3 linked regions of the Formosa sp. Hel1_33_131 genome follow. The protein of the gene in region 3 interacts with the protein of the main gene of each other region in a pairwise test. Links are inferred from orthologs where the notes say so. Each region holds a gene or a part of one and is shown on either strand. Other genes may lie near its edges. The genes, in order: dnaE, FORMB_RS07225 and FORMB_RS03040.

Region 1 (9,333 bases), 1.4 Mb from region 3 along the record:
AATAAAGAAGTGGGTGAATTATTTCCTTTTGAGGAGCGTATGATTAGTTGTGTTGGGACAGCGTTATTTCCGGCATGAAGCAAAAGAGATTGTTCCGCTGACACACAGTAATCATCCCCATAACGATCTTCTAAATATCTTGAACAAAACCCCCAAAAAGAAGAGTACCAGAAAGTCGTATCTCCTTTTTGTGTATCATGAGGAGCTACAAGATACCACCCTTTAATGACCTCTCGAATAAATCCATTTTTAACCAACCGCTCTCTATGTCCTCTGGTTAAATCAGATGCTTTTATCGCAATCAAACCTCGATCTTGTATCGCCTTTAGTTTTTCTAATGATTTTGCTAATTTCTCTCCTGGAGTTGCCATTTTTTTTAAATTAAATTCGTGACAATATTATTAATTACTGTTGTGTGATTATTATTATTTGATGTTGTGTTATAGTTATTAATTAACGCTGTGTGATTATTATTAATTAGTGCAAATATATAATATATCGTTGTAAACCCAATATAAATAATGCTAAATTTCACGGAGAGGATCTCTCAATAGACTAAAATTCATCTATAATATAAGCATACTACTTCGAAGATTGTAAAATGGAAATAGACATTATTTCACTGTACAAAGACTGTACAAAATAAAAAAAGCCCTCCATTTTCAGGAAAGCTTCTCACTGGTTTGTCACAAACCACGGATAATCATTTGATTATCACAACACAACGTCTTATTTACTATATGCATCTTTTGAAAGATACTTAGCGGTCTGGACGGGACTCGAACCCGCGACCCCCTGCGTGACAGGCAGGTATTCTAACCAACTGAACTACCAAACCGTTGCGTTATTGCGGTTGCAAATATACACTGCATTTTTCATTACACAACTATTTTTGACTTTATTTTCAACTAAAATGAAAATTAAATAAATTTCTGTCGCTCCACCATATACGTGGTCAGGATTTTGTCGAATCCTTCTTGAATATCGACCCCTACATAATTGATTTTATACTGCCCACACTTCAAACGTAAGTCCTTGAAATAGGACGCTATAGCAGCCTCGTAATTGGCTTGAACTGATTCTGGATACAAATCCACAGACCCGCCAGTTTCCACATCCACAAAGCGCTTGGGTGCATTGTCAAATTTAAAATTATACTCCGTGGCTTTGTCATAAACATGAAATAACACCAATTCGTGCTTGTTATATTTTAAATGACGCAGCGCTTCAAACAGTTGTTCCTGCTCCTGATCAGACTGAAACATATCTGTAAACAAAAAAATCAAGGAACGGCGGTGAAGCTTTTCAGCAATTTCATGCAAGACCTCGTATGTTTTGGTGCCTACTTCCTTTTGAGGGCTACTCACCGTGGTGTTTAAACGGTCCATAAGCATTTGATGGTGGCGTTCACTCCCTTTTTCTGGGGCGTAGTAGTCAATGGCATCTGAATAGACGCTCAGACCCACCGCATCGCGTTGTTTTTTTAGAAGCTGCATCATCGCCGCAGCCGCCAAAGCTGAAAAACTAACTTTATTTAATTGGTTGATGGAGGGTTGATTGCATTTCGGATAATGCATAGAGCTGCTATTATCGACAATCAAATGACAACGCAAGTTGGTTTCTTCGTCATAGCGTTTGGTGTACAGTTTGTCGGTTTTGGCAAACAACTTCCAATCGATATGGCGCGTACTTTCGCCATTGTTGTAAATTTTATGCTCGGCAAATTCCGCCGAAAACCCATGAAAAGGACTTTTATGCATGCCAGAAATAAAGCCCTCTACAATGGATTTAGCTAATAAATCAAAGTTTAAAAACCCGGAGGCTTCTTGTAATTCCTTTTGAATATCCATAGGCTCTAAACTAAAAAAGGTTTGCCAATAAGACAAACCTTTTTAATATTCTTTTTAAAAGATGTTTTACAACAAGGCATCAATCGCTTCAGTATAAACGTTTTTTGGAGAAACCCCTACTTGACGCCCTACAACTTCACCGTTTTGAAATACCAACACCGTTGGAATATTTCGCACGCCATATTTAGCTGCAAATTCTTGGTTTGCATCGACATCTACTTTTCCTACAACAGCTTTGTCGCCATATTCTGTACTGATTTCTTCGATGATAGGCCCTACCATTCGACAAGGACCGCACCATGCTGCCCAAAAATCAACCAAGACAGGTTTTGTACTTTTTAAAACTGTTTCTTCAAAATTCGCGTCTGTGATTTCTAATGCCATAATATTATTATTTTAAATGATAGTTATTAATTACTGAGTCACAAAATTAATTAAAAATATAACTAAATCACAGCGGGGCACGATTTGTTTTACTTATGATTGGATTGTAGATTGCTATAAACCCTTAATTTAATTTATAAAACACCTCTTGCGCTTTCAATTCTTCCAACAATTCTTGCGATATTTTAATTTTTTGTAAGCGACTGCTCATTTCTAATTTCAACTCCTCCTCATCGTCATAAACTACAAATTTCAGGTTGTGATTTCCCGAGTGCATTTGTAGAAGTTCTTTAATGCTTTGAATTTTTTCTTCGGAGATTTCTTTTATATTTAATTGGATGGATAGTTTTTTAGCATAGGACTCCATGATGTCATGAAGCAGCTGAAAACTATTGAATTGCAAGCGCGGATCGCCCTTAGCCCCCGTATCCCGATTGGTCCAACCTTCTTTAATTAAGGCGCGCACAAACACAAAATTATTATGCATCAAAAAGTGTTTAAATTTCAAATACTCTTCCCCAAAGATTCGAAATTCGTGGGTGTTCATATAATCTTCTATGACAAACGTGCCCCAGCCTTTTCCTTGTTTGCTCACACGGTGCTGCACATCGGTCACCACACCTCCAAAAGAAATTTCTTTATTTATAAAAGTTGGCATGTCACGAAACACAGAAATATCGCCATTACAGAAATTTTGCATTTCGAGTTTAAAATCATCCAAAGGATGTCCAGAAATATAAATTCCTACGACTTCTTTTTCTCGGGCGAGTTTTTCCATCGTTCCCCATGTTTCACAAGGCGGAATTTCGGGTTCTTCTATCTGAACATCGCTCGATTCTCCAAACAAACTGACTTGCGCCGAGTTTTTATTTTCTTGATAGCGATTGGCATATTTAATGGTTTTTTCTAAGAAGGTCACTCCATCTCCTTCGTCCTGAAAATACTGTGCTCGATGGGTGTTTGGAAAACAATCAAATCCGCCAGCATTGGCTAAGTTTTCAAATGCTTTTTTATTGGCTGCTCTTAAATCGATGCGTTTTGCCAAATCAAAAATAGACTTGTACGGCCCTTCATTTTTACGTTCTTCCACAATGGTTTTTACTGCTCCATGACCCACGCCTTTTATGGCACCCATTCCAAAACGTACTGCATTGTCTTGATTTACTGAAAATTTATAATAACTCTCATTGACATCCGGCCCCAATACATTTAATTTCATACGTTTACATTCTTCCATAAAGAAGGTCACTTGCTTGATATCGTTCATATTATTGGACAAGACCGCTGCCATGTATTCCGCAGGGTAATGCGCTTTTAAGTACGCCGTTTGATAGGCAATCCACGCATAACAAGTGGAGTGAGATTTATTAAAGGCATAACTGGCAAATTTTTCCCAATCCGTCCAAATTTTCTCTAATTTATCGGCAGCCATCCCTTTGGCGGCAGCTTGGTTGATAAACTTCGGTTTCATTTTATCGAGTACCGAAATTTGCTTTTTACCCATGGCTTTACGCAAGACATCGGCTTCACCCTTTGTGAAGTCAGCTAGCTTTTGCGACAAAAGCATTACTTGCTCTTGGTACACCGTAATCCCATAAGTTTCTTTCAGGTATTCTTCCATTTCTGGAAGGTCATAGCTAATCTCTTCATCGCCTTGTTTCCGACGAATAAAACTAGGAATGTATTCAATTGGACCCGGTCGATACAAGGCATTCATTGCAATTAAATCTGCAAAAACAGTGGGTTTCAAGTCTCGCATGTGCTTTTGCATTCCCGGAGATTCATACTGAAATACACCGACAGTCTCCCCGCGTTGGAATAATTCATAAGTCAATTCGTCATCCAACGGAAAATGATCGGGATCCAGTGTGATGTCGTGTTTTGCTTTGACAATTTTAACAGTGTCTTTTATAAGTGTTAAGGTTTTTAAGCCTAAGAAATCCATTTTTAACAGTCCTGCATCTTCTACCACGGAGTTGTCAAACTGGGTCACGTAAAGATCGGAATCTTTGGCGGTGGCAATGGGTACGTAATTGGTAATATCTCCGGGCGTAATAATCACCCCACAAGCATGAATTCCTGTATTTCTAAGCGAACCTTCCAACACTTGCGCCTGATTGATCGTTTCAGCTTCCAAGTCGTCGCCATCGGACAAATTGAGCAACTGATTGATCAGCTCCATATCTTCGGATCTGAATTTCGCTTTCAACTCCTTTTCAGGGGTGTTAAAAATTTTGTGCAGCTTCGCCATATTGGGAATCAACTTCGCAATACGATCGGCATCTCCTAATGGTAAATCCAATACTCGAGCGGTATCTCTAATAGACGATTTGGCAGCCATCGTACCATACGTAATAATTTGAGCCACTTGACTCGATCCATATTTTTGGATGACATAATCCATGACGCGACCACGGCCTTCATCGTCAAAATCAATATCGATATCGGGCATGCTCACACGATCTGGATTTAAGAAACGCTCAAAAAGTAAATCGTATTTGATGGGGTCAATATTGGTGATCCAAAGGCAATAGGCAACCACAGAACCTGCTGCCGATCCACGGCCGGGTCCTACCGATACATCCATGGAACGTGCCACCCGAATAAAATCTTCTACAATTAGAAAATACCCTGGATAGCCGGTGTTTTCAATGGTTTTTAACTCAAAATCAAGACGTTCTTTTATGTCATCTGTGAGTTCTCCATAGCGTTTTTCGGCCCCTATATAAGTCAAATGTCTTAAATACGCATTTTCACCAAAGTTACTGCCATCCACAGCATCCGCTGGATTGACGAATTCTTGAGGAATGTCGAACTTCGGTAGTAAAACATCCCGTGCCAATTCATAAGGTTCAATTTTATCGACCACTTCTTGAATGTTCACAATCGCCTCGGGAACATCTTTAAAAAGTGACTTCATTTCCTCCGAAGATTTGAAATAATACTCTTGATTTGGCAATCCATAACGGTATCCACGACCACGACCTATGGGGGTGGCTTGCTTTTCGCCATCTTTTACACACAACAAAATATCATGCGCATTGGCATCTTCTTGATTGATGTAATAGGTGTTATTGGTTGCTACTAATTTGATGGCATGTTTTTGGGCGAGACTGATCAAAACAGGATTGACACGGTCTTCATCTTCTTGTTTGTGGCGCATGAGCTCCACATACAAATCCGCTCCAAATTTCTCTTTCCACCACAAGAGGGCTTCTTCGGCTTGACGCTCGCCAACATTTAATATTTTGGATGGCACTTCGCCGTATAAGTTTCCCGTCAGAACAATTAAATCTTCTTTGTAGGTTTCGACGATAGTTCGGTCAATTCTTGGTAAATAATAAAAACCATCGGTATAGGCCTTGGACGACATTTTTACTAAGTTGTGATAGCCTTTTTTGGTTTTTGCTAAAAAGACGACTTGGTAGCCATTGTCTTTTTGAGATTTGTTGGTATGGTCTTCACAGACGAAAAATTCACAGCCTACAATTCCTTTAATTTCTTGTGCATCCGCAGGTTCATTAGCTTCTAAGGCAAGTTTATTTTTTTCGCGAATGTCTCTGTTATAGTTGCCTATTTCTTTGACAAAATGAAAGGCTCCCATCATGTTTCCATGATCGGTAAGGGCGACGGCTGGCATCTCATTATCCGATGCTGCGGCAACTAAATTCTTGATACTGATGGTCGATTGTAAGACTGAAAACTGAGAATGGTTATGCAAATGTACCACTTCCGCATCGTTGAGGATTTCCGGAACTTCCGTCGTAATTTTTTGAGGAGTTACCGACTCTTTTTCTTGTTGGATTCGCGCCGCAATTTTAGCGGATTCTTGTTTGAGGTTGACATGTTTTAAACCAATCGGAGTGATCTCCTCTGGATTTTCTAACTGAAAGCGCTCGTAATAATCGTTGGTTGCTTGCAGCTTGTCAATCGTAAATTCTTTACGTCGAATCAATTCTAAAAAACAACGGGTAGTGGCTTCTACATCAGCGGTGGCATTGTGCGCCTCTCCAAAGGGTTTATGAAATAAAAACTGGTGCAATTCCGTCAGCGTTGGCAATTTGAACTTCCCTCCGCGTCCGCCAGGAATCTGACACATGGACGCGGTTTTTTCGGTACAAGTATCTAAAACGGGCAGCTCACTCAAAGGCGATGCAACTTGCAGTCGGTGAAACTCACAGCCCATAATGTTCAAATCAAAACCTAAATTTTGACCTACCACAAAGGTGGTTTTGGAGAGTGCGACATTGAATAATTCCAACACTTCGGAAAGTGCCAAACCTTGCTCGGTTGCTAATTCTGTGGAGATGCCGTGAATTTTTTCGGCATCGTAAGGGATATTGAAGCCGTCGGGGCGTATTAAATAATCTTGATGCTCGATACAGTTTCCGAGGTCGTCATGCAATTGCCATGCAATCTGGATGCAGCGAGGCCAATTATCAACGTCGTTAATGGGCGCATTCCAACGCTTTGGCAAGCCGGTAGTTTCGGTATCAAAAATTAAATACATAGGTGTGTTATAAGCTATAAACGGAATCCTAAATATAAAACTATTTAGGGGTTTGTGTGGCCCTACCAACTAATAATTATGAACAAATTCATACAGGCTTATTGTGAACATAAAGACGATAAAATATTGTAACATAATTCACTCTTGTTTCATGATTTAAAACATAAATTGAACACAATCAATTATTTATGTTAAAATTTGATGTTTTTTTGGGTGTTTGATATTTATTTTATAGGTTTAACTGATTTTAGTCCCCAAATCTGAATCTTCATAAAAGCCATTTGACCAAAAGTAAGATGAGGGGCCACTGACAATTGCACCTCTTTGTAGAGTCTCTTTATTTTTAAATGGGACTCTCACTAGCGAAGCTGTGGGCAGTTTGCAGGAAAGTACAGGTTTAAAATTAGTGAAAGTTGAATGAAAAATATACTAATAAGACCGCATAAATTCAAAATCCAGAACGTCACTGCGTATAGCGCGGGGATAAACTAAAAAAGGCTGAAAACATCACGGGGAAGTTCTAAAGAAAGTGGCTCATTTTTTTGGTGCTAAAAATAGTTCAAAAGGAAAATATACCACACTAATAAGTTTGACGTTTATTATTTTCTTGTCATTGACAATCCAAGTAAAAAAACAATTAATTGCACTTCTGTTTGAGCATTAATTAAAATAATTGTTGATTTCGATGTGCATTTTGTATCTTTGTGAACTATAACTTGCGAAGCCATGAGAATACTTTATCAGAAATTTGAAACACTTTTACAAAATACAACCACAGATTTTAAACGTTATCTGTACGAGAAAATTTCTTGGGATAGTCGTATGGTCGGAATTATTGGTCCTCGTGGAGTTGGTAAAACGACCATGATTCTTCAATATATCAAAGAAAATTTAGACAATAAAAAAGCATTGTATGTATCTGCAGATGACATGTATTTCAGTGAAAATAAACTTACTGAATTGGCTGATGACTTCTATAAAAATGCAGGTGAGTATTTATTCATCGATGAAATACACAAATACAATGATTGGTCGCGTGAATTAAAAAATATTTATGATTCATATCCTACTTTAAAGGTTGTATTTACAGGCTCGTCGGTTCTTGATATACTAAAAGGTTCAGCAGACTTAAGTCGCCGTGCTTTAATTTACAAATTACAAGGTCTCTCATTTCGGGAATATTTAAACTATTTTCATAATTACGAAATAGGAGTTTATTCGTTAGAACAAATAATCAATAACGAAGTGAAACTTGAAAACATTAAACACCCGCTACCATTATTTAATGACTATCTACTAAATGGATACTATCCTTTTGGAAATGAAAGTGAGATGAATTTACGTTTAGGACAAATCATTGTACAAACCTTAGAAACAGATATTCCACAATATGCAAACCTTAATGTTGGAACAAGTCGTAAGCTAAAACAATTGCTTTCTATTATTGCTGAAAGTGTACCATTTAAACCTAATTTTTCCAAGATTTCAAAAATCATTAATGTAAGTAGAAATTCTTTAGACGATTATTTCTCTTATATGGAAAAGGCGGGACTTATAGGGCAGTTGAGAAATGACACAAGTGGTATTCGTGGATTGGGAAAAGTTGATAAAGTTTATTTAGATAATACTAATATCATTTTTAATTTGGCTGGAGAAAAATCAAATGCAGGAAATTTACGAGAAACCTTTTTCTTTAATCAAATGCGACTTAAAAATGATGTGATTTCTTCAAAAAAAGCTGATTTTTCCATTGATAATTATACGTTTGAAGTTGGAGGTAAAAACAAACACCAAAAACAAATTGAGAAAGATGGAAAATCATTTGTAGTAAAGGATGATATTGAATTTGGGTACTTAAACGTAATTCCTCTATGGGCATTTGGATTAAATTACTAAAAGAACAAAGCTTATGAGAATGCCAGGAGTTAACACAAGCTACGCTTCATCGCCGCGCTCTACCAAATAGCGGTCGTTGTAGGAGTTAGGTAAATAGCTATTTATTACCTTGAGGTAGTATCGAACAAAACAGTGCATATCAAGTCGCTACAACGTAATTTGATACTATTTTTTGTCTTTTTAATTAATCGCATCAAAGATGCATAAATTCAAAAACCAGAACGTCACTGCGTATAGCACGGCGTTACCACACATACAAACAGACAAGCTATATGGATAACAAACATTTTCAGAAAGAAGATAATTTATTAAACGATTTAATTAGCATTAAAAACGTTTTTAATTTGAATTCCTTTAAAAAACAAAAAATTGATGATTCAATAATTAAGAAATACTATAAATATAGTAGCTTAGCCTTCAGTCTCTTTCATTCAAAAGAAGGGTCTGTTCATATGGCTATAAATTATGATGGAATTTATAATATTGAAGGGTATTATACACAAGCAGTTGAAATTAGTCACTTAGTAAAAAAAAATAATAAAGTTCTAGAACTTGGGTGCGGAAAAGGATTTAACTCGAAAATATTAGCAGAAAAGCACAACTTTTCTAAGTTTTATGGTATTGATATTTCAGAAACACAGCTAAATTATGCGAAGAAAAAAGAGAAACAATTTGATAATTTAAATTTTAATT
Region 2 (7,246 bases), 910 kb from region 3 along the record:
GCATACATCTTGGCATATATCACATCCAAACATCCAGTTGTCAAATTGACCTTTCATTTCTGACGGAATTTGTTCTTTGAGCTCAATGGTGAAGTAGGAAATACACTTGCTACCATCGACTCCATGTTCTGGAGAAATAGCTTCTGTTGGGCAGGCATCTATACAAGCTGTGCATGTGCCACAGTGGTCAGTCACAGGGCTATCATAATCTAATTCTAAATCAATAATAAGCTCTGCAATAAAATAGAAAGACCCCACTTGTTGCGTTAGTAAATTGCTGTGTTTTCCAATCCATCCTAGCCCTGCTTTCTTCGCCCAAGCTTTTTCCAAAATTGGTGCGGAGTCCACAAATGCACGCCCGTGAACTTCGCCTATTTCTTCTTTTATAAATTCTAAAAGTTGTTTGAGTTTGTCTTTTATGACAAAGTGATAGTCCCTGCCATAGGCATATTTACTAATTTTTGGGGCTTCTGGATCGTGTTGGGTTTCTTCAGGGAAATAATTATATATAAGAGAGACAACACTCTTGGAATCCTCTACTAACAACGTGGGATCAAGGCGTTTGTCAAAATGGTTTTCCATGTACTGCATTTTACCATGGCTGTTTTTTTTGAGCCACGACTCCAAACGCGGGGCTTCTTCTTCTAAAAAACCCGCCTTACTCATACCACAAGACAAAAAACCGAGGCGTTTGGCTTCTGCTTTTATTAAACTTGAATAGTGGTTTTTTAAATTCATTTGGTTGTCACACTGAGCCTACCTATCGGTAGGCAGGAGCGGTTGAAGTGCTAAATTAAGTAATTCATGTTAAATTCATTTGGTTGTCACACTGAGCGCAGTCGAAGTACTAAACTAACTAATTCTTTTATTAAATTTATTTAGATGTCACACTGAGCACAGTCGAAGTGCAAAATTACTAGTCTTTATATTTATAATGCGTTGCATTCCTACATTCTGAAAGGATTTGTAACATATCAAAATCTCCATTTATTAAGGCAAGTTTTTTTCAACCTTGTCCATCCTTTAATTTTCTTTTCAAAATAAATCGCTTGTAAAACATCATTAAATTCTTGATGAAACTCTAACGTCAATGGTCGTCTATTGTAGGTATATGAACCTTTGTTAAATCCAAACTGATGCTGTTTAAACCTTTTCTCTAAATTGTTTGTTACTCCTGTATAATACGATTCGTCAGAGCATTTAAGAATGTATACGTAATAAAAATACATGATAAAAACTTTTATGGGCTTCGACTGCGCTCAGCCTGACATTATTATGAAATCAACCTAAAACAGTCCTCCTTGAATATCGCCTTTAATGCGTCCTAAATGTTTGTATGCAAGATCGGTGACTTCACGACCTCTGGGTGTTCGCATGATAAATCCTTGTTGAATCAAAAAAGGTTCGTAAACTTCTTCGATTGTTTCTGGACTTTCACTCACTGCGGTTGCGATGGTGGTGACACCAACGGGCCCGCCTTTGAATTTATCAATAATAGTGGTCAAAATTTTATTGTCCATTTCATCAAGCCCATGCGCATCTACATTCAGGGCTTTCAATCCGAATTTGGCGATTTCAATGTCGATTTTTCCGTTGCCTTTGATTTGTGCAAAATCTCTTACACGACGTAATAAGGCGTTTGCAATACGAGGGGTTCCTCGACTTCGTCCCGCAATTTCTACTGCGGACTCAAAACTGATGGGAACTTTTAGTATTTCAGCACTTCTTTCGAGGATGGTTGAAAGTAGTTCTGTTGTATAATATTGTAAACGGCTACTGATTCCAAATCGGGCACGCATGGGTGCGGTTAACAGTCCTGATCTGGTGGTTGCACCGACTAATGTAAATGGGTTTAAGTTGATTTGAACCGTTCGGGCATTGGGCCCAGATTCAATCATTATGTCAATTTTATAATCTTCCATTGCGGAGTATAAATATTCCTCTACAATAGGACTCAAACGGTGAATTTCATCAATGAATAAGACATCCCGTTCTTCAAGGTTGGTGAGCAATCCTGCCAAGTCTCCGGGCTTATCCAGTACAGGACCTGAAGTGACTTTAATGCCTACGCCAAGTTCATTGGCGAGTATGTGTGCAAGGGTGGTTTTTCCAAGTCCTGGAGGGCCATGAAACAAGGTATGATCCAAGGCTTCGTCGCGTTCTACGGCGGCTTCTACAAATATCTGAAGATTTTCAAGGACTTGATCTTGTCCCGCAAAGTCATCGAATGAAAGGGGTCTTAACACCTTTTCTATGTCTTGTTCTTCTGGTGTGAAGTGATCGTCGTTAGGGTTAAGGTTTTCATTCATATACACAAATATAAAGAAAAAGCCTTTCTTGTTTTAAGAAAGGCTTTTAAATATACTATTAAGTTATGAGCATTTAGTGTTGCAGCTCTTCTTCGCCTTCTTTTAAAGGGACGTTTTGTGGTACAAAGTCGTCGTCGTGACCTGGTTTGCTGTAGTCATAAGACCAACGGTGTACATGAGGAATCTCTCCTGGCCAGTTTCCGTGGATATGCTCTACAGGTGTTGTCCACTCTAATGTGTTAGACCTCCAAGGATTCTGTTCTGCTTTTTTACCGAAGAATATGCTGTGAAAGAAGTTCCATATAAAGACCAATTGAAACGCTCCTCCGATAAGTGCAAATACGGTAATTAGTATTTGAACATTTGAAGTGTCATCAAATAATGGGAAGTTACTGTTGGTGTAATAACGTCTTGGCAATCCTGCCATCCCAATAAAGTGCATTGGGAAAAATACGCCATAAGCACAAATAGCCGTGACCCAGAAGTGAATGTATCCTAAGTTTTTGTTAAGCATACGTCCAAACATTTTTGGGAACCAATGGTAAACTCCTGCAAACAATCCGTAGAGTGCTGATATTCCCATTACTAAATGGAAGTGTGCCACTACAAAATACGTATCATGCACATTGATATCTAAAGCACTGTCTCCAAGAATAATTCCGGTAAGTCCTCCTGTAATGAAGGTTGAAACAAATCCAATAGAAAACAGCATTGCTGGGTTCAGTTGTATATTTCCTTTCCAAAGGGTGGTAATCCAATTAAAGGCTTTTACTGCGGATGGAATGGCTATTAATAGAGTGGTGAATGTAAATACCGATCCTAAAAATGGATTCATTCCTGAAATAAACATATGGTGTCCCCATACAATGGTTGACAAAAATGCAATCGCCAAAACAGAGGCTATCATGGCACGGTATCCAAAAATTGGTTTACGCGAATTGGTTGCTAGTATTTCTGATACTAAGCCCATAGCCGGTAGAATAACTATATATACTTCAGGATGTCCTAAGAACCAGAATAAGTGTTCAAATAATACAGGAGATCCACCTTGGTAGTGTAATACTTCTCCTTGAATAAATATATCCGATAAGAAGAAAGAGGTTCCAAAACTACGGTCCATAATTAACAACAATGCTGCCGATAATAGGACTGGAAACGATACCACACCAATGACAGCGGTGATGAAAAACGTCCATATAGTTAATGGTAATCTTGTCATTGACATTCCTTTTGTTCTGAGGTTTAAAACAGTTACGATGTAATTTAAAGATCCTAATAAAGAGGAGGCGATAAAGATTGCCATGGATACTAACCACAAAGTCATTCCTGCACCTGATCCACCTTGTGCCATAGGCAATGCGCTTAATGGAGGGTAAATTGTCCAACCTGCTGCTGCGGGCCCTGCTTCTACAAAAAAGGAAGCAACCATAATCACACTAGACAAAAAGAATAACCAGTAAGAAATCATATTAAGAAATCCAGAGGCCATATCTCGTGCTCCAATTTGCAAAGGAATTAATAAGTTACTAAAGGTTCCACTCAAGCCAGCCGTTAATACAAAGAATACCATGATGGTTCCATGAATGGTGACTAAGGCTAGATAGATATCTGCATCCATCACACCTCCTGGTGCCCATTTGCCTAAAAGAGCTTCAAAAATTACATTTGGCTCTGTAGGCCATGCGATTTGCATACGCATTAAAAGAGACATTAATACCCCAATAATACCCATAATAAGCCCCGTAATCAAATACTGTTTAGCGATCATCTTGTGATCTTGACAAAAGATATACTTTGTTATAAAAGTTTCTTTGGGATGATGTCCGTGATCGTCTTGGTGTGCGTGAGTATCTACCTGTGCTGACATAATCTTATGTTGTTATTTCTTTAATTTTTTAATTTTGAACTAGGGAGTTCTTGAATAATTTTTGCTCTTGTAACCATGCCTTGTAGTCTTCTTCCGATTCTACAATGATTTTCATTTGCATGTTATAGTGTGATTTTCCACATATTTTATTACAAAGTAATAGGTAGTCAAACTCATAGCTATCTAAAGGTTCTTCGCCTTTTGCTTGTAGTTTTTTACTTTTATTAACTCTGATTTTATTGATGTTTCTTACTTTTTCATAGATGTCAGGATTCAATCGCATTTCTTCCGTGGTTACGGTTGGAGTGAATGCAAACTGTGTAATCATTCCAGGAACACAATTCATTTGTGCTCTAAAGTGAGGCATATAGGCGGAGTGTAACACATCTTGTGAACGCATTTTGAATAATACTGGTACGCCTACAGGAAGGTGCAATTCAGTGGTAATGACATCGTCTTGCGCATTTGGATCTGCTTCATCTAAACCTAAAATATTGGCGTTGTCAAGATTAATGAGTCGCACATTGGCTTTTCCTAAAACATTGTCTTCACCAGCATAGCGTGCTTTCCAGTTGAATTGTTGAGCGTATAACTCAATGACCAATGGATCCTCGTCTTCGTCAACATACATGATGTCTGTCCATGTGAACAACCCATACATGATAAGTCCTGCTAATACAATGACAGGGATGATAGTCCAGAGAAACTCTAGCTTGTCATTGTCTGCATAAAATAATGCTTTACGTCCTTTTTCACCTTTATATTTAAAAGCGAAGTAGTGTAATAAAAACTGTGTAATCGTTTGCACGACAAAAATCACTGCCATCGAAATGATCATTAATCGGTCAATTTCAGGGCCGTGTTCAGATGCCGAATTAGAGGTTAATGGTAAATCGCCCCAAAGTACAAATGACACAATTGTGATTCCGTATATAAAGCCTAAAAAGCCCAACATAAGGTATCCTTGCGTTTTGTTGTCACCGTCGTTTGCAACTTGAGTTATATCTTTATTTACTTGTGCTAAATCAAAGATTTTGACCATTTGCCAAATTGCAATTGTGATCCCTAATAAAATTAATATTGTTAATAAGCCAGTCATCGTTATATGTTGTCTTTTTAAATTTTAATTAATAATGAAAGTGTTCGCTTTCCTTGATAAAAGGATTTCCTTTTGCTAATAATGGTGCTTTTGAAAGCGCATAAAAAACAATGAATAAGAATAATCCTAAGAACAATACTATGGCACTAATTTCAGGAACCCCAATAAACCATCGGTCTCCTACTGTTGCCGGCATAATCATATTGAAAATATCTATATAATGACCGAATAAAATCACAATACCTGCCATTACTATAAACCATGGCACACGCTTGTAATCGCTGTTCATGAGTACTAGGAATGGGAAAATAAAGTTTAATATAATCATTCCAAAGAATGGTAAGTTGTAGTCTTCAATACGGGTTACAAAATAGGTGACCTCTTCAGGAATGTTTGCATACCAGATAAGCATGAATTGTGAGAACCATAAATAGGTCCAGAACACACTAATCGCAAACATAAATTTTGCCAAATCATGTAAATGACTGTCGTTTACAAACTCCATCAATCCTTTAGATTTTAGATAAATTGTAATCAATGCAATTACTGTGATTCCACTGACAAACATACTTGCAAATACATACCATCCAAATAAGGTACTGAACCAGTGTGGGTCAACACTCATGATCCAATCCCAAGACATCATGGATTCTGTGTAGATGTAAAATACTAAGAATGCTGCTGAAATTCTAAAGTTCTTTTTAAAGAAACTGTTGTCATTTATATCTGCTTGATCTTGTGCTAGTGAGAATTTACGTGAGAAATAACGGTATAAACTCCATCCTGTGATAAAGATCAATCCTCTTACTGCAAACCATGTTTTATCTAACCAACCTGCTTTTGCTTGAATCAGTGCGTCATGTGCAACGACTTCTGGATCCATCCATATAAAGATGTGATGATCTGCCCATAATGCGATACATAAAACAATTAAACCTCCAGGTAATACGTAATACGTAATGGCTTCCATGACTCTAAATAGTACTGGTGACCACCCTGCTTGTGCTGCATATTGAATACCGTAAAACGCAAGTACCCCTAAGGATATCATAAAAAAGAAGAATGCTGCTACATATAAAGCTGCATAAGGTCTGTTGTGCATTTGGTGCAATACATGCTCTGCGTGCGCATCATCATTGTGCGCTTCCGATCCGTGTGCATCTTCTGCATGCGTGTCAGAATCGTGTGTGGAATGCATCATTGCAGCATGCGCCTCCGCGTCTGTTTGAACGTCATGATGCATTGCTTCTGTCGTTTCTTCGCCATGAGAAGCGTCTGCTCCATGGTGCGAATTTTCTTCTGCTAATAGTACTTTAACATCATCGAGGGTGAGCCCGTGTGTTGCTACATAGCTTGTGCCCCATCCTATTGCACCAATGACAAACAGTGCGAGGGAAACAATTTTAAGTCTTTTTGAAAACGTGTACATGTTGATATAAATGTTTTACTTTTCTTATTTTTTTAATTCTGCTCTAAGGGTTTCTACGTAAGCAGTCACTTGCCAACGTTCTTCCTCATTCAATAAATTTGCGTAAGATCCCATAGTGTTTTTACCGTAATAGATAACGTGGTAAATACTTCCTTCAGTAATGGCTCTATCTGCATAACTTGGAACTCCAAGAATTTTTTCTCTTTTCACAAGCTTTCCTTGACCAGCGCCTTTGTTTCCATGACAAATACCACAGTAAATCTCATACAGCTCTTTTCCTCTTTTAGCGTCTAATTCAGCAGATGCTATGGGAGATTTTAAATCTGAAAGCGCTGCTGCATAACCTTCGTTACTGTTTTCAAATTCATATAAAGAATGACCTCTAGAGATCGTTCCTTCAACAGGCAATAATGCCTCTTGGGAGTTTGGAAAAACATCGTACTCGCCATAAGCTTCATAGCCTATAGGTGCATACATGTTTGGGAAGTATTGGTAGTTTGGACTGTTATCATTTTGACATGAAAAAACAGTGACAAGGACCA
Region 3 (7,175 bases):
TTTAAGGATGGAGATCGTGTTGTTTTTATCACCTCAAAAGGAGGAGATGAAGAGTTGTGTAAACTGACAGGAAAGAAAAAAACAGAAATTAAAGATATAATGATTTTAGGAGGGGGTAAGATTGGCTTTAAAACGGCTTGTGATCTCTCTAAAAATTTCAATATTAAACTCGTTGAAAAACTAAAAGACAGGGCTTTTGATTTGGCGGAACAGCTTCCAAATACCTTAGTGATTAATGGCGATGGACGCAATGTTGCGCTTTTAGAGGAAGAAAACATTAAAGATATGGATGCTTTTATTTCCGTGACTGGAAATTCTGAGACCAATATCATGTCGTGTTTGGTTGCCAAATCTAAGGGCATCAAAAAAACCATTGCATTGGTTGAGAATATGGACTATTATGAGCTTTCGCACTCTATTGGAGTCGATACCTTGATTAATAAAAAACTCCTTGCAGCGAATAGTATTTTTAGATATATCCGTCGGGGCGAAGTGGTTGCGATGACCAAATTGAGCAATATGGAAGCCGAGCTGCTCGAATTTGTTGTGAATCCAACGTCAAAAATATGTGATAAATATATTAAAGAAATCGAATTTCCTTTATCCGCTATTATTGGTGGCGTGATCCGAAATGAAGAAGGGTTTATCGCCTTAGGAGATTTCAAAATCGTTTCTGGCGACCGCGTTGTGGTCTGTTGCTTGCCTCAGTCTATTAAAAAAATAGAGAGTTACTTTTATTAACCTGCACTGATGAAACTCAATTATAAAATTATATTTCACTTCTTTGGACTCTTGTTATTGTTCAATGGTGGCTTTATGTTGTTAGCAGCGCTCTTAAGTTTTTGTTACAAAGATGGTGCAACTTTTAATTTATTTCTAGCAGGTATTTCTGTGTTGCTGTTTGGAGTATTATCCATGCTTTGTACTAAGAATCACACCAAAGAAATGAACAAACGTGAGGGGTATTTGGTAGTCGCTTTCGGATGGATTGTGATGACCTTGTCCGGAACACTTCCATACCTGTTTACAGGCGCAATTCCAGATTTCACAAATGCTATTTTCGAAACGATTTCGGGGTATACCACTACGGGTTCTACCATATTAAATGATATAGAATCACTTCCAAAAGGCGTGTTGTTCTGGAGAAGTTTAACCCATTGGATCGGGGGGATGGGAATTATTGTATTAGCCATTGCAATTTTACCACTTTTAGGAATCGGAGGGATGCAGCTTTTTGCAGCAGAAGCTCCTGGGCCGAGTGCCGATAAATTGCACCCTAGAATCACGGATACTGCCAAACGATTGTGGCTTATTTATTTTGGATATACAGCCGCCGAAACCTTGTTTCTGTCGCTAGCAGGCATGTCCTTTTTTGATGCGCTTAACCATTCTATGAGTACGCTCTCTACAGGAGGGTTTTCAACCAAAAATGCAAGTATGGCGTATTGGAATGATTCGCCGATGATACAGTATATCATTATCCTATTCATGTTTTTGGCGGGAACCAATTTCGTGCTGAGTTATTTCGCATTCAAAGGAAATGTAAGCAAAGTTGTAAGGGACGAAGAATTCAAATTATATTTTAAATTTATAGTAATTTTCACACTAATTGTTGGTGGAATTATTTATTACAATTCTTTCTTAGATAGCACTTCAGTATTCGACCATCCCATGGTTTGGGGCATTGGTGAAGGCTCTTTTAGACACGCACTTTTTCAAGTGGTAGCGATTGTCACCACTACGGGATTTGTAACAGCAGATTACACCTTATGGGCACCGTTTTTGCTTGTATTCTTCTTTGGTTTGATGTTTTTAGGAGGTTCCGCCGGAAGTACTTCTGGGGGGGTAAAATTAGTTCGACACCTTATTCTTCTGAAAAATGGTTTTTTAGAGTTTAAACGCTCTCTGCATCCAAGTGCAATTTTGCCTGTTCGCTACAATAACAAATCTGTTTCAGGAGAAATCGTGTTTAATGTGCTTGGGTTTTTTATACTCTATATGTTATCCTTTATTGTGGGATCTTTAGGGTTTGCGCTTTTGGGTCTCGACTTTCAATCCGCTATTGGTGTTGCTGCCTCCAGTTTAGGGAACGTTGGACCCGCTCTCGGAGAGTTTGGCCCATCTCATAACTTTTTTGAAATGCCTGCTGCTGGAAAATGGTGGGCTGCTTTCTTAATGCTTATAGGTCGATTGGAATTATTTACAGTCCTTATTCTATTCACCCCTTTCTTCTGGAGAAACAGATAAAACTAACACCACCTTGTCATTCTGAACTTGATTCAGAATCTATACAATAGGTAACGATGATGGACGTATCGGATCACGGTATGGCTAGGTCAGTAAAAAAGGTAATGTCCAAATTAGTATATCAACAATAAAATAGCAGCGATTTAATCCTTAACTCAATAATAAATTTAGCTCACTGCTTTTTTAATACGATTGACCGCTTCAATAATTTGATCTTGAGACGCAGCATACGAAATACGGATACAGTTTGGGTTTCCAAATGCATCTCCTGTGACGGTCGCAACCAAGGCAGCTTCTAATAAATACAATGAAAAGTCAGTGGCATTTTTAATAAGCGTACCATTAAATGTTTTACCAAAAAAGGCAGTTACATCTGGAAATACATAAAAAGCACCTTCTGGTGTGTTGCATGTAAACCCATCAATATCTTTTAATAATCCAAGAATTAAATCACGACGTACTTTAAATTCGTCAATCATATACTGAACTTTCGTAGGCGATGCTTCTAAGGCCGTAATTACGGCACGTTGTGCAATACAATTGGCACCACTTGTAATTTGTCCTTGCATTTTGTTACACGCACGTGCAATTGCTTCTGGAGCTCCAAGAAATCCAATACGCCATCCCGTCATTGCAAAGGCTTTTGAAACCCCGTTAATGGTAATAGTTCTGTCGTACATATCTTCAAATTCAGCCATACTTGCATGGCCTCCAACAAAATTGATATGCTCATATATTTCATCTGAAACGATGTAAATATTTGGATAATTTTTCAACACATCTGCCAGTGCTCGCAATTCAGATTTGCTGTAAACAGATCCACTAGGATTGCAAGGGGAACTAAACCAAATCATTTTTGTTTTTGGCGTAATGGCAGCTTCTAATTGTTGAGGTGTCATTTTAAAGTCGTTCTCAATAGAGGTTACAACTTCTACGGGCACCCCATCGGATAATTTCACGATATCCGCATAGCTTACCCAGTAAGGGCAGGGTAAAATCACCTCGTCTCCTTCGTTGAGCATGACCAATGCTACATTGGCCAAACATTGTTTTGCCCCCGTTGAAACCACGATTTGAGAAGGTTGGTAACTAATATTATTGTCACGCTTGAACTTGGTGATAATGGCTTGCTTCAATTCCGCATATCCATCTACAGGCGTGTAGGAGTTATAGTCTTCATCAATCGCTGTTTTGGCAGCGTCTTTAATGAATTCTGGCGTATTAAAGTCGGGTTCTCCCAAACTTAATCCTATAATGTCTTTGCCTTCGGCTTTTAGTTCTCTTGCTTTGGCCGCCATCGCTAGGGTCGCAGACGTGGCCATGTTTAAAATTCTTTCAGAAAGTAATTGGTTCATTGTGATTCTATTATGCTTGTAATACGGGTTTTACACCCATTTCTTTTAAATATTTAAAATGAGCTATGATTGCTTTTCTAGTTGTTTCAAACTCGTTGTAGGGTAAATTAAATTCTTTTGCTGTTTTCTTTACAATTTCAGCGATTTTACCATAATGAACATGTGAGATATTTGGAAAAATATGGTGCTCAACTTGGTGATTTAATCCGCCTGTAAACCAGTTTACCAATTTGTTTTTTGGTGAAAAATTCACTGTCGTTTTTAGCTGATGAATCGCCCAAGTGTTTTTCATTGTACCATTCGTTTCTGGCATTGGCATTTCTGCCTCGTCCATAATATGTGCCAGTTGGAAAACCATACTAAGAATCAGTCCAGCCGTGTAATGCATGACGAAGAATCCTAATAAAACCTTGTACCAAGCCATGTCTAAAATCAGCATTGGAAGTACAATCCATAAACTTAAATAAATCACTTTAGAAACCACTAAGGTACTCCAGTTTAAGAATGGGTTTGGAAATTTACCATAAGAAAGTTTGCGTTTCATATAGCGTTTCATCTGTAAAAAATCAGTGGTGATTGCCCAGTTGATGGTTAATAAACCGTAGAGCAAAACAGAGTAAATATGTTGAAATTTATGGTGGCGTTTCCACTCGGTGCTTTTGGTAAATCGCAGTACACGACCCGCATCTAAATCTTCGTCATGTCCAGGAATGTTGGTATAAGTATGGTGCAGTACATTGTGTTGCACTTTCCAATTGTAAACATTTCCTGCAAGGATATAAATACTACCTCCCATAATGTTGTTAATCCATGATTTATTTGAAAACGAACCATGATTCCCATCATGCATCACATTCATGCCAACGCCAGCCATGCCAACGCCCATCACAACCGTAAACAAGATTTGTAACCATCCCGGCATATCGATTGTAAGTATCAAAAAATAAGGCACTAAAAAAATCGAAAACATAACGATCGTTTTAATCCAAAGTTTCCAATTGCCTGAGCGATTAATTTTATTTTCTTTAAAATAATTATTGACTCTACTGTTCAAAGTCTTAAAAAACTTAGCAGAATCTGTTCTTGAAAATGTGATTGTTGATTTTGTCATGAGTTGTATTTGTTGTCTCTGATGAAAATATTTTTCAAATATAAATAATAAAAAAGTTTAGAACGTGAGGTTTTACAATATTTAACAGATTAATGGCTATTTTTGCTGAAAATATACCAAGTCATGCTTTTAATTCAGAAATATTTCCCCAATCTCTCCGATATTCAACTCAAGCAGTTTGAAGCATTGCAAGGGCTTTATGAAGATTGGAATTCACAAATTAATGTTATCTCAAGGAAAGATATTGAAGCCTTGTATCTGCGTCATGTCCTTCATTCTCTATCGATTGCTAAGTTAATCCAGTTCAAAGCGGGCACTAAAATTTTAGACATTGGTACCGGTGGTGGATTTCCTGGAGTACCATTGGCAATCTTGTTCCCAGATGTTAAATTTCATTTGGTGGACAGTATCAATAAAAAGTTAAAGGTGGTAAATGGCGTTGCAGAAAGTTTAGGTCTTGAAAATATCTACACCACTCATGCCCGTGCCGAATCGATTCAAGGGCAGTATGATTTTATCATTAGCCGTGCCGTCACCACCATGCCTGATTTTGTAGGCTGGATCAAAAATAGAGTTGCCAAAAAAAGTGTACACCCTATTAAGAATGGTATTCTGTATCTTAAAGGTGGCGATTTAACCGAAGAGCTTAAGCTCTATGCCAAAGCCACACTCTACGATTTAAATGCTTATTTTGAAGAAGATTTTTTTGAAACTAAAAAAATAGTGCATCTCCCACTTAAGTATAAAGGTTAAGATTAAAAAGTAGTCACAAAATTAAGAGTTACCCCTGTGTTTTTACTAACCGGTCTACAGACACCACCTACGCAAAGTAATCCCCCTCGTTGCCGTCCGTAGTTGATCCCCACACGGGTGGAGCCTTTCGTGAAACTTCCTCCAAAATTAAAGAAATGAATTTCAGTGTTTTCGGTAATCTTACTCTCCTCATAGTTATAAGAATCATTTAAATAGATTCCAAACTTTGAATTAAAAAAATACTCTATTGTGCCTCCTGCCCAGTTTCGGGCATCATCGTTTGTAGAAAGGTGTTGTAACTCCAATCGAACGGATTTACCTCCTTGAAATTTATAGGTGCTTTCTGCAATTCCAATCCAAGCATTTACAAAATCATCAGCTCCTTTAGATTCTAAAAACCCTTTGTTGTAATTGAGGTTTATATAGGTGAAAATGGATTTTAATTTTGGAGACCATTTCTTGCGTATTTCTGCATTGATTTCTGAATACAGCTTGTCATCAAAATTCAATAGTTCTGTTTCATAAGTTAAATCATCTCCAGTAAAATAAAGTGTTCCAGAAGGATCGGAATAACTCGTTGTGAGATTTGCCCAATAAGACCAATTTACATTCAGTTTTGTACCGTATTTACCTCCTAAAAGAGTTCCTTTTTTTATTTTATAAAACACATCTACGGAATGTCCAATTTCCCCAGATTTGATTAATGGAGTGCCATAATTTTCAATAACTAACCCTGGTTGGGCTTGATATATATAGATGTTTGCAAGTGTATAATCATGTTGTTTGGTCAATGCAGGTAAGTAGTTCATACTCAGCTGAGTTGTTGGATTGTTGTTAAGATTTAGAGCACTTCTCTCGGAAAAGAAGCGCATATTTTCAAGTCGTCTAAAGGTATAACCAATTCCAAAACCTTTTTGAGAATAGCCAGCATTCCATGTAATTGCATTCCCATCAAATAAGGCTTCTTCTGAAAATGATACTATATTTGGAATCACGTTATTAAGACGCGCATCTTTACTTTTATATATATATTCAAAGTTGGAGTATAAATTTTTGTATTCTAAATCTAGATACGCTCCAAATGCATTCACAAGTTCGGGTATCTCAATTGTGGGTTGAGAACCTCCAATAAGACTCTCTTTATTATAGCGTTCTTGTTTTCCTACATAACTTAGTCCTAGTTTGAGGCTGTTAAGGTTTTCTAGCTGAAAAGCATCCGCAATGTCAAATTGAGTCTCAAATCCAAAAACTTCAGAGTCCGAGACGTCAAATCCTTTTCGTTGTTTGCCATAAAGTGCTGTTAATCGTAAGGAATTCGTTGGGTCATAAACAATCTTCCCACCTCTCAGTGCATTATTGACTCCCAGAGCGCGGTCTTCCCAAGTACGTAAAATAAGTCCACTTCCAAACTGGACATAATAATGTCCAAGCGTAATGTCCAATTTTTTCGTACTGTAATTTAGATAGAAGGTTCCTAAGCCTATCTCTTTATCAAATATTTTACTGTAATTCAGTAAAGGTTCTGGAACATAACTTTCTAATTGAAATCCACTAGAAAAACGATCTGAAATTTGATAATCGATTCTTAAATAACTATTAGCCCTTAATCTTTCCTCTTCATCAAAATCTTCAAACTTTTCATCATTCAAATACCATTGCCCATTAGACTCTATGCTAACATTGAGACGTTCACTAATTTCATCAAACCT

Evidence for each region.
Region 1: the proteins of FORMB_RS03040 (region 3) and dnaE interact in binary tests that used the Escherichia coli proteins (3 or more experiments, as listed by UniProt). The link is inferred for Formosa sp. Hel1_33_131 from one-to-one orthologs.
Region 2: the proteins of FORMB_RS03040 (region 3) and FORMB_RS07225 interact in binary tests that used the Escherichia coli proteins (3 or more experiments, as listed by UniProt). The link is inferred for Formosa sp. Hel1_33_131 from one-to-one orthologs.

The regions. Positions count from the first base shown.
Region 1 is NZ_CP017260.1:2,043,171-2,052,503, reverse strand. The notes cover bases 2,159-7,128. They hold dnaE (DNA polymerase III subunit alpha), read right to left. Parts: upstream 6,745-7,128; coding sequence 2,359-6,744; downstream 2,159-2,358. Other genes in these bases: trxA (thioredoxin), read right to left, coding at 2,159-2,234. Also shown: FORMB_RS09470 (Fic family protein), read right to left, coding at 1-371; FORMB_RS09460 (DUF58 domain-containing protein), read right to left, coding at 921-1,850; more of trxA, read right to left, coding at 1,917-2,158; FORMB_RS09445 (ATP-binding protein), read left to right, coding at 7,471-8,640; FORMB_RS09440 (class I SAM-dependent methyltransferase), read left to right, coding at 8,913-9,333. UniProt on the Escherichia coli protein: DNA polymerase III is a complex, multichain enzyme responsible for most of the replicative synthesis in bacteria. This DNA polymerase also exhibits 3' to 5' exonuclease activity. The alpha chain is the DNA polymerase catalytic subunit.
Region 2 is NZ_CP017260.1:1,591,902-1,599,147, reverse strand. The notes cover bases 1,780-4,662. They hold FORMB_RS07225 (cytochrome c oxidase subunit I), read right to left. Parts: upstream 4,177-4,662; coding sequence 2,383-4,176; downstream 1,780-2,382. Other genes in these bases: FORMB_RS07220 (cytochrome c oxidase subunit II), read right to left, coding at 4,205-4,662; ruvB (Holliday junction branch migration DNA helicase RuvB), read right to left, coding at 1,780-2,309. In the rest of the region: tRNA epoxyqueuosine(34) reductase QueG, read right to left, coding at 1-738; more of ruvB, read right to left, coding at 1,287-1,779; more of FORMB_RS07220, read right to left, coding at 4,663-5,275; FORMB_RS07215 (quinol:cytochrome C oxidoreductase), read right to left, coding at 5,304-6,704; FORMB_RS07210 (c-type cytochrome), read right to left, coding at 6,729-7,246. UniProt on the Escherichia coli protein: Cytochrome bo(3) ubiquinol oxidase is the terminal enzyme in the aerobic respiratory chain of E.coli that predominates when cells are grown at high aeration.
Region 3 is NZ_CP017260.1:683,038-690,212, reverse strand. The notes cover bases 1,509-4,320. They hold FORMB_RS03040 (pyridoxal phosphate-dependent aminotransferase), read right to left. Parts: upstream 3,603-4,320; coding sequence 2,415-3,602; downstream 1,509-2,414. Other genes in these bases: FORMB_RS03035 (fatty acid desaturase family protein), read right to left, coding at 3,613-4,320; FORMB_RS03045 (TrkH family potassium uptake protein), read left to right, coding at 1,509-2,247. In the rest of the region: Trk system potassium transporter TrkA, read left to right, coding at 1-741; more of FORMB_RS03045, read left to right, coding at 751-1,508; more of FORMB_RS03035, read right to left, coding at 4,321-4,713; 16S rRNA (guanine(527)-N(7))-methyltransferase RsmG, read left to right, coding at 4,837-5,466; FORMB_RS03025 (DUF6029 family protein), read right to left, coding at 5,469-7,175. UniProt on the Escherichia coli protein: Shows aminotransferase activity with methionine and histidine as substrates, and to a lesser extent also with phenylalanine.